2 regions of the Microbacterium bandirmense genome follow, and region 2 is predicted to be linked to the other one. Evidence: predicted binding sites of a transcription regulator. Region 2 holds the regulator's gene; the other holds the start of a gene.

Region 1 (3,976 bases), on a different contig from region 2:
TCGACGCCGCGAATGTCGTGGGTTCCGTGCCGGACGGCTGGTGGAAGGATCGCGCCGGTGCTGCCGCGAGGCTGCGTGACCGGCTCTCGGCGTGGGCGCGCGACGGCGTGGCGGCGTCGGCGCTGGGTCTGGGGCAGGGTGCGGATCGCTGGTACCCGGCGGTGACGATGGTCGTCGAGGGCGCTGCGCGGGCGATGGTGGATGCTGGCGAGCACGCGGATGCTGATGCTGGCCCGTCAGCTGACGCGGATGCTGGTGCTGACTCGTCATCTGAAGCGGATTCTGGTGCTGGTCGATCAGCCGACGCGGGTGCGGACGCCGGGTTGCGCACCGAGATAGGGATCGTTCGCGCCGAGGGGAGTGGCGATGATGCGATCGTCGCGGAGGCCACCAGGCTCGTCGCCGAGGGCCGGACTGTGATCGTCGTCACGAGCGATCGGGGACTGCGCTCACGCGCGGAGGGGTCGGATGCGCGCACCGAGTCTGTCGGCTGGCTGCTGCGGCAGCTCGATGGCGAGGAGTCAGAAGGGCGCGTCTGAGCCGGCCGGGGCGGTGGTCCACGCCGGGATGGTCGGCGATTCCGAGGACAGTGGACCGGACGGGACGAACATCACGCGTCGTGGTGGGGTTTCGGTGTGGATTCGTCCCGCCGGGCTGGTCCACTGCAGGTCCCAGTTCGGCAGTTGCCGCGCGGTCCACCGGTGTTGGTCGTCGATGTCGGGGTGTTTGAGGGCGTGGTGGGTTTTGCAGAGGTGGGCGAGGTTGTCGGTGGCGGTGGGGCCGCCGTGGGCGTGGTCGTGGGTGTGGTCGATCTCGGACCGGTGCACCGGCATGCGGCATCCGGGGAAGCGGCAGTGCTGGTCTCTGGCGCGCAGGAACCTGCGCATGGGTTCGGTGGGGGTGTAGGTGTCGGTTTCGGTGACCATGCCGGTGGGGTCGAGGAACAGGCGGGTCCACCCGGTGTTGCGGCCGGCGAGGGATCGGGCGATGTCGGGGTGCAGTTCCCCGTGCCCGTCCAGTTGCGCCGGTTTGTTGTCCGCTCCGGTGAGGGTGGTGGCGGCGACGGTGACTTGGATGCGGGCGGTGATGTTCTCCAACCCGGTGCCGTGGACCTCGGTCGGGGTGGCGGTGAGGAGGAGGTCGGTGAGCAGGTCGGCGCGGATCTGGTCGAGGGTGCGCTCATCGGTGGGGAGGTGGATGACCTGGGGGCCTGCGGTGATCATGGCTTCGACGTGGGCCCAGTAGGCGTCGGGGTCGCCGTGGAAGGGGTCGTCGTCGGGTGGGACGCGGACCCCGTTGACGTACTCGGTGCCGTCGTCGCCGAGACCGGTGTAGAACGGGTCGCTGCCCGGGCCGGTGGTGAATGGGTCGCGGGTGAAGGTGTCCCCGGCGCCGAAGATCGTCTCGCCGCTGTGCGCACCCTCGCTGTCGCTACTGCTGCCAGTGCTGCTGCCGCTACTGCTACCGGTGCCGCTGCCGGAGAACGTCGCGTCGCCGGTGCCGGTGCCGGTGCCGGTGTCGTTCTCGGGGCCGTAGTGGCGGGGGTCGTTGTCGAGCTTGTCCTGGAGGGCGTCTTCGTCGAGGGGGAGGGTGGGTTCGCGGTCTTCGCCGTGCTGTTTCTGGTGGCGGGCCATCTGGGTGAGGCGGTCGTGGATGGCGAGGGCGAGGTGTTCGGGGAGGATGACTTGCAGCAGCGCGAGCCCGTCGCCGACGGAGCGGACGGTCACCGTCCGCTCGGAGCGTGCCCGTTCGTGCCGGTCGGTGATCGTCGACCCGGCCAGTGCCGCGGCGACCTCCCGGGCATGGACACGAGTGCGGGCGGGGGATTCGGACTCGGCGAACACCACCGCCGCACTGTCGTAGACATCCAGCGCATCCGGGTCGGCGGTGCCGGCGGCGACCGCCTCACGGACCGGGGAGGCTGCGTGCAGGATCTCCCGCACATGCGCCGCACTGACCATCCCGGCGGCGTAGGACGCGGACAGGGCCGGATACTCGCCGGTGGCGAGGAACCGGGCATCCGAGACCGCCCGCTCGACCGTCCCGCGGGCGATGTTCCCGGCCGCGGAGAACTCCGCGACCATCGACCGCTCGATCGCCTCCCGATGCTGCGGCTGCTCAGCCACATCCGCATCCATCAGCACCGCACGCTCAGCGAGCAGCGCAGCCGCTCGCGCCTCGGCCCGGTTGATCTCCCTCCGTACCTCGAGCCACTCATCCAGCAGCGCGGACTGCTGCTCGAGACGATCGGTGATGGAGGAGGCCATGCATCCAGAATAGAACAAAACTTCGAAAGTCACAAGAGATTTCTGAAGGAATTTTTGCCGGATCGGTTCTGGAGAACTGGGCCGTTTCGTCACTTCGACTCGCTGCGCTCGCTCAGTACGGCGCTCGCTTCGCTCGCTCGACGACCGGAGAGGTAGTGCCTGCCAGCAACGCTACCGCCAGGGTGCGACACCAGAGCAGGGAGGCGCTCAGTGAGTGTCGCGCCCGCGCAGGCGGTCGATCTCGCGGCGCTCGCGCTTGGTCGGACGCCCGGCGCCGCGGTCGCGCACCGCGATCATCGCGCCCGGCTCGCGAGGAGGCGTGCGATCGTCATACGCGGTCGCGGCCACTGGCGCGCCCACGCGCTTGGACAGCGTCTTGCGCACGATCAGAATGCGATCGAACCCCGACATTCGAACTCGCACTTCATCGCCGACCTTCACGGTCTGCGCGGCCTTGGTCCGCTCGCCGTTGACCCGCACATGCCCGGCGCGGCATGCAGTGGTCGCCGCCGAGCGCGTCTTGTAGATCCTGATCGACCAGAGCCAGCTGTCGACCCGCACGGGCTTTTCAGCATCCGCCCTTCCCGCATCCGACGTCATCTCGTCCGCTCCTTTCGCAGGGCGCGGATCGCGCCGGCGATGATGAGTCCCTGCCCCAGCGTGTAGGTGAGCATGACCGCGGGGCTGGTCCAGGCGGGCATTCCGTCGAGGAACAGCCGGAACGCGAGGATCGAGTCGCTCAGCAGGAAGAACGCGCCACCCAGCGCGATGATGCGGTTGCCGCGCGCGGCAGTCGCCGCGGTGCCTGCGAGCACGAGCCCGTACGCGGCGACGCCGAAGAACAGCCCGCCGGTGTGCGGGCCGAGGAACACCAGCATCCCGACCCACCACAGTGCGTAGATGAGCGCCCACCACGGCATCCGACGCTCGCGGGTGTGTCGCAGGAACAGCACGATGTAGGCGATGTGCGCGATGCCGAAGAACAGCAGCATCAGCGGCAGCTCGGGTCCGGAGGGAAAGAACGTGCCGGCGCCATCGCCGAGCCATGAGAACAGCAGCGCGGCGAGCAGCAGTGCGATCGTGGCGCGCGGACGCAGCCGGGGCGCAGCGGCCAGCACCGGCACGGCGAGCAGCGGCATCAGCGTCAGCTTGGTGGGTGCTGCGAGCGGGCTCTGCAGAGCGAGGGCGACGACGTGGATGATCGCGAGGACGATGTACGGGACCCAGACGGCGATGTCGAGGGGGCGGATGCTGCGCGGCATCCCTCCATCGTATTCAGGTGGTGCGCGTGTTCAGCCGTTCACGATTCGACGGTGACCTCGGTGACATTGCCGTCGGCGTCGAGGTGCGCAGCCGGCCAGTAGCCGGCGGGGAAATGCTGGCCGCAGGCGTCGGTGAAGTGCAGCACTGTCGTATCGGAGGTCGTCTCGATGACGTCGAGCAGCAGGTCGTCGGCGCCGTCGTCGAGCTCGGCGCGTGAGGGCTCGGTGTCGCTGAAGTGGGTGAGGATGGCATCCGATGCGCGACGGCGGATGCTGTCGATTTCGGTGACCACGGCGCGGGCGCGGGGGAGCAGGCGCTGGACTTCGTCGGGATCGGCGCCGTCGATGATGAGGTCGACGTCGCGGTCGGCGAGTCGGATGCTGCTCGCATACCAGTCGTGGATGACGGTGTCTCCGTCATCGAGCGTCGTCTCGGCGCGCGTGAGG
Region 2 (3,976 bases):
TGGGCGCCGAGTCGGAGCGTCCGTCGATCCTCGTCGCCGCGCCCTACGCGGCGCTCGGTGACACGCTCGCCGTGCTGGCTGCCGCGCCCATCGAGGCGATCGCGATCGACCTGGTGCGCGGTGGCGTGCCGGCCGCGCTCCCCGAACTCGGTGAGAAGACGCTCGTCGGCGGTGTGATCGACGGGCACAACATCTGGCGCGGCGACCTCGCCGGCGCCTTCGGCAAGCTCGAGCAGCTGCGTGCCCTCGGCGCCGTATCGGTCGCCGCCTCGACCTCGACGTCGCTGCTGCACGTGCCGCACGATGTCAGCGACGAGAGCCTGCTCGATGACCGTCTGGTGTCGTGGCTCGCCTTCGCCGACCAGAAGGTCGGCCAGGTCGTCACCCTCGCCGCCGGGCTCGCACAGGGTGCGGATGCCATCGCCGAGGAGCTGCAGGCGGCGTCGTCCGCACTCGCCGACCGTCGGGATGCGCCGGGCGTTCGCGACGGCGCCGTGCGCGGGCGCACGCTGGCGGATGCCGATTTCGCACGCGCACCCTATGAGGCGCGCGAGGAGGCGCAGCGGGCGCTGGGCCTGCCGGCGCTGCCGCTGACCACCATCGGATCGTTCCCGCAGACCGGCGACATCCGCCGCGCCCGCGCGCAGTTCACTCGCGGCGAGCTGCCCGCCGACGACTACGAGGACTTCCTCAAGCGCGAGATCGACAGCGTCGTCGCGCTGCAGGAGGATCTGGGCCTCGATGTGCTCGTGCACGGCGAGCCCGAGCGCAACGACATGGTGCAGTACTTCGCCGAGAACCTCGACGGCTTCGCGGTGACCCAGCACGGCTGGGTGCAGTCCTACGGATCGCGCGCCACGCGTCCGTCGATCCTGTGGGGCGACGTGTCGCGTCCTGCGCCCATCACCGTGTCGTGGGCGTCGTACGCGCAGTCGCTGAGCGTGAAGCCGGTCAAGGGCATGCTGACCGGCCCGGTGACGATCCTCGCGTGGTCGTTCGTGCGCGACGACCAGCCCCTGGGCGAGACGGCCAACCAGGTCGCCCTCGCGCTGCGCGACGAGATCGGCGACCTGGAGGCGGCCGGCATCGGCATCATCCAGGTCGATGAGCCGGCGCTGCGCGAACTGCTGCCGCTGAAGAGCATCGACCAGCCGGCATACCTCGACTGGTCGGTCGGCTCGTTCCGTCTCGCCACCGGCGGTGCGGCGGCCGCCACCCAGATCCACACGCACCTCTGCTACTCGGAGTTCGGCGTCGTCATCGACGCGATCCGCGCGCTGGATGCCGACGTCACCTCGATCGAGGCCGCTCGCAGCCGGATGGACGTGGTCGACGACATCGCTGCGAACGGATTCGATCACGGCATCGGCCCTGGAGTCTACGACATCCACTCGCCGCGGGTTCCCGGCGTGGACGAGATCGAGGTGCTGCTGCGTCGCGCCGTCGACGCGCTGCCCGTGCGCCAGCTCTGGGTCAACCCCGACTGCGGGCTGAAGACCCGCGGCTACGACGAGACGGTCGCCTCGCTGCGCAACATCGTCGAGGCCACCCGCCGCGTGCGTGAGGACGTGTCGGTCGCGGTCTGAGCCGCGCATACGCGAGGCGATATCCACCGACGCCCCCTCGCACCGTCGACGCCCCCTCCCAGATGCGCATCTGGAAGGGGGCGTCGGCGTTCAGAGGGGGCGTGGATCAGACCGCGCGCAGCACCGCCACGACCTTGCCGAGCACCACGGCATCGTCGCCCAGGATCGGCTCGAAGGCGGAGTTGCGGGGGAGCAGCCAGGTGTGGCCATCGCGCTGGCGGAACGTCTTGACCGTGGCCTCGCCGTCGATCATGGCGGCCACGATCTCGCCGTTCTCGGCGGTGTTCTGTGTGCGCACCACGACCCAGTCCCCGTCGCAGATCGCGGCATCGATCATCGACTCGCCGCTGACCTTGAGCATGAACAGGTCGCCCTTGCCCACCAGCTGGCGCGGCAGCGGGAAGATCTCGTCGACCTGCTGGTCGGCGGTGATCGGCACCCCGGCGGCGATCTGACCGACCAGGGGCACGAGCGCGGCGTCGCCGACGGTCGGCGAGGTGTCGGCGGGGTTCTCGGTGCCGGAGCCCGGCAGGTCGATCAGCACCTCCATGGCCCGCGTCTTGCCCGGGTCGCGGCGCAGGTAGCCGCTGAGCTCGAGCTGGCCGAGCTGATGGGTCACGCTGGAGAGTGACTTCAGGCCGACGGCGTCGCCGATCTCGCGCATGCTCGGCGGGTAGCCGTGCCGGGCGATCGACGTCTGGATCACCTCGAGGATCGCCATCTGCTTGGCGCTGAGATTCTTGCGACGCCGTGTGCGCGGAGCCTCGGATGCGGGGGCGGGGGTGTCGCTCATCGGTGCTCCTTCGTGCGTTCCTGCCGGTGCGGGAACCGCGGCTGCGCGGCGTTCCGGTTCGAATGTCGGTGGCCCATGGTGGGCTGTCTTCATCGAAACCGTATCCGAGAACATGCCCGAATCGGAAGATCTGTTCGAGCGTGTCGACAAAGTCACGGGTGTGGTTTCGAAGAAGTCTTGACAGATGTTCGATATCGAAGATAAGTTCGGTACGTAGCTTCGCATCCGGCATCCCCGGCCGGATGCCGGATGCGAAAGCTGTACCACTTCCACCCCATGGCGGGGAGAGCAGAGGAGTCACCATGAGCACGATCGGAATCCAGGCGACGACGAGCCGACCGGTCCCGATGGCCACCCGGCTGCGGATCACCGCCCGTGGTCGCCGGGTGCTCGCGGTGGCGGCGGCCCTTCCCGTCGCGGTGGGCATCGCCTTCTCAGTGCTCGCCGGCGGTTCGGCGCTCGCGTCCGGCTCTCACAGCGAGCCGGTCTCGTTCGAGTCGGTCACCGTGCTGCCGGGTGACAGCCTGTGGTCGATCGCCGCTGAAGCGGCACCCGGCGCAGACCCGCGCGTGGTCATCGAAGACATCAAGCGCCTGAACAACCTCAGCTCCGGTGCGATCCAGGTCGGTGCCGAGATCTCCATTCCCACCGCCTACACGAGCTGACGCCCGGCGTCATCGAGCCTCCACTCACGGCCACCCGCTCTACGATGGGAAGGGTGACCTCCCTCGATGAGCTGCCCCTCCGCGATGACCTTCGCGGACTCACTCCCTACGGCGCCCCGCAGGCTCCTCTGCCCGTCGCGCTGAACGTGAACGAGAACACGCATCCGGTTCCCGATGAGGTCGCCAGTGACATCCTCGATGACATCGCCCTCGCTCTGCGCGATGTCAACAGGTACCCCGACCGCGAGTTCACGGCGCTCCGCGAGGGATTCGCCGAGTACCTCGGACACGGGTTGACCGCCGATCAGATCTGGGCGGGCAACGGGTCCAACGAAGTGCTGCAGCACATCATGCAGGCCTTCGCCGGACCCGGACGCACGGTGTTCGGGTTCGCGCCGACCTACTCGATGTACCCGCTGATCGCCCAGGGCACCGGTGCGAGCTGGGTGGCCGGCACTCGCGACGACGACTACTCGCTGAGTCCCGACGATGCTGCGGCACAGGTGGCCGCCGCGGATCCGGACGTCGTCATGGTGTGCGCACCCAACAACCCCACGGGCACCCCGCTCGGGCTCGACGTGATCGAGGCCGTGTACGAGGCCGCGCGCGGGGTCGTGATCGTCGACGAGGCCTACTTCGAGTTCGCCCCCCACGAGGCGGTATCGGCGGTGACCCTGCTGCACGGTCGCCCACGGCTGGCGGTTTCGCGCACGATGAGCAAGGCCTTCGCGTTCGCGGGCGCCCGCGTCGGCTACGTCGCAGCGGACCCGGCCTTCATCGACGCGCTGCGCCTGGTGCGGCTGCCCTACCACCTCAGTGCCCTGACTCAGGCCGCCGCCCTGGCAGCGCTCCGCAACTCCGACACGATGCTGCGCATGGTCGACGAGATCGTCGAGCAGCGCGACCGCATCTCGGCCACGCTCGAAGCGCTC

What was found. Region 2 encodes LexA, which represses DNA repair genes until DNA is damaged. Its sites were predicted from a motif close to TCGAACANNTGTTCGA; they were not measured.
Region 1: WDU99_RS00100 (HNH endonuclease signature motif containing protein) is a predicted target of LexA. The motif match lies at 2,278-2,293, and genes of this name have one in related genera.

What each region holds. Positions count from the first base shown of each region.
Region 1 covers NZ_JBBDGM010000001.1:17,787-21,762, forward strand. The annotation lists gene WDU99_RS00095 (NUDIX hydrolase) at 1-539, shown strand, start outside; gene WDU99_RS00100 (HNH endonuclease signature motif containing protein) at 522-2,267, opposite strand; gene WDU99_RS00105 (RNA-binding S4 domain-containing protein) at 2,475-2,867, opposite strand; gene WDU99_RS00110 (lysoplasmalogenase) at 2,864-3,529, opposite strand; gene WDU99_RS00115 (hypothetical protein) at 3,568-3,976, opposite strand, start outside.
Region 2 covers NZ_JBBDGM010000006.1:30,156-34,131, reverse strand. The annotation lists gene metE (5-methyltetrahydropteroyltriglutamate--homocysteine S-methyltransferase) at 1-1,586, shown strand, start outside; gene lexA (transcriptional repressor LexA) at 1,693-2,379, opposite strand; gene WDU99_RS08220 (LysM peptidoglycan-binding domain-containing protein) at 2,682-3,044, shown strand; gene WDU99_RS08215 (histidinol-phosphate transaminase) at 3,089-3,976, shown strand, end outside.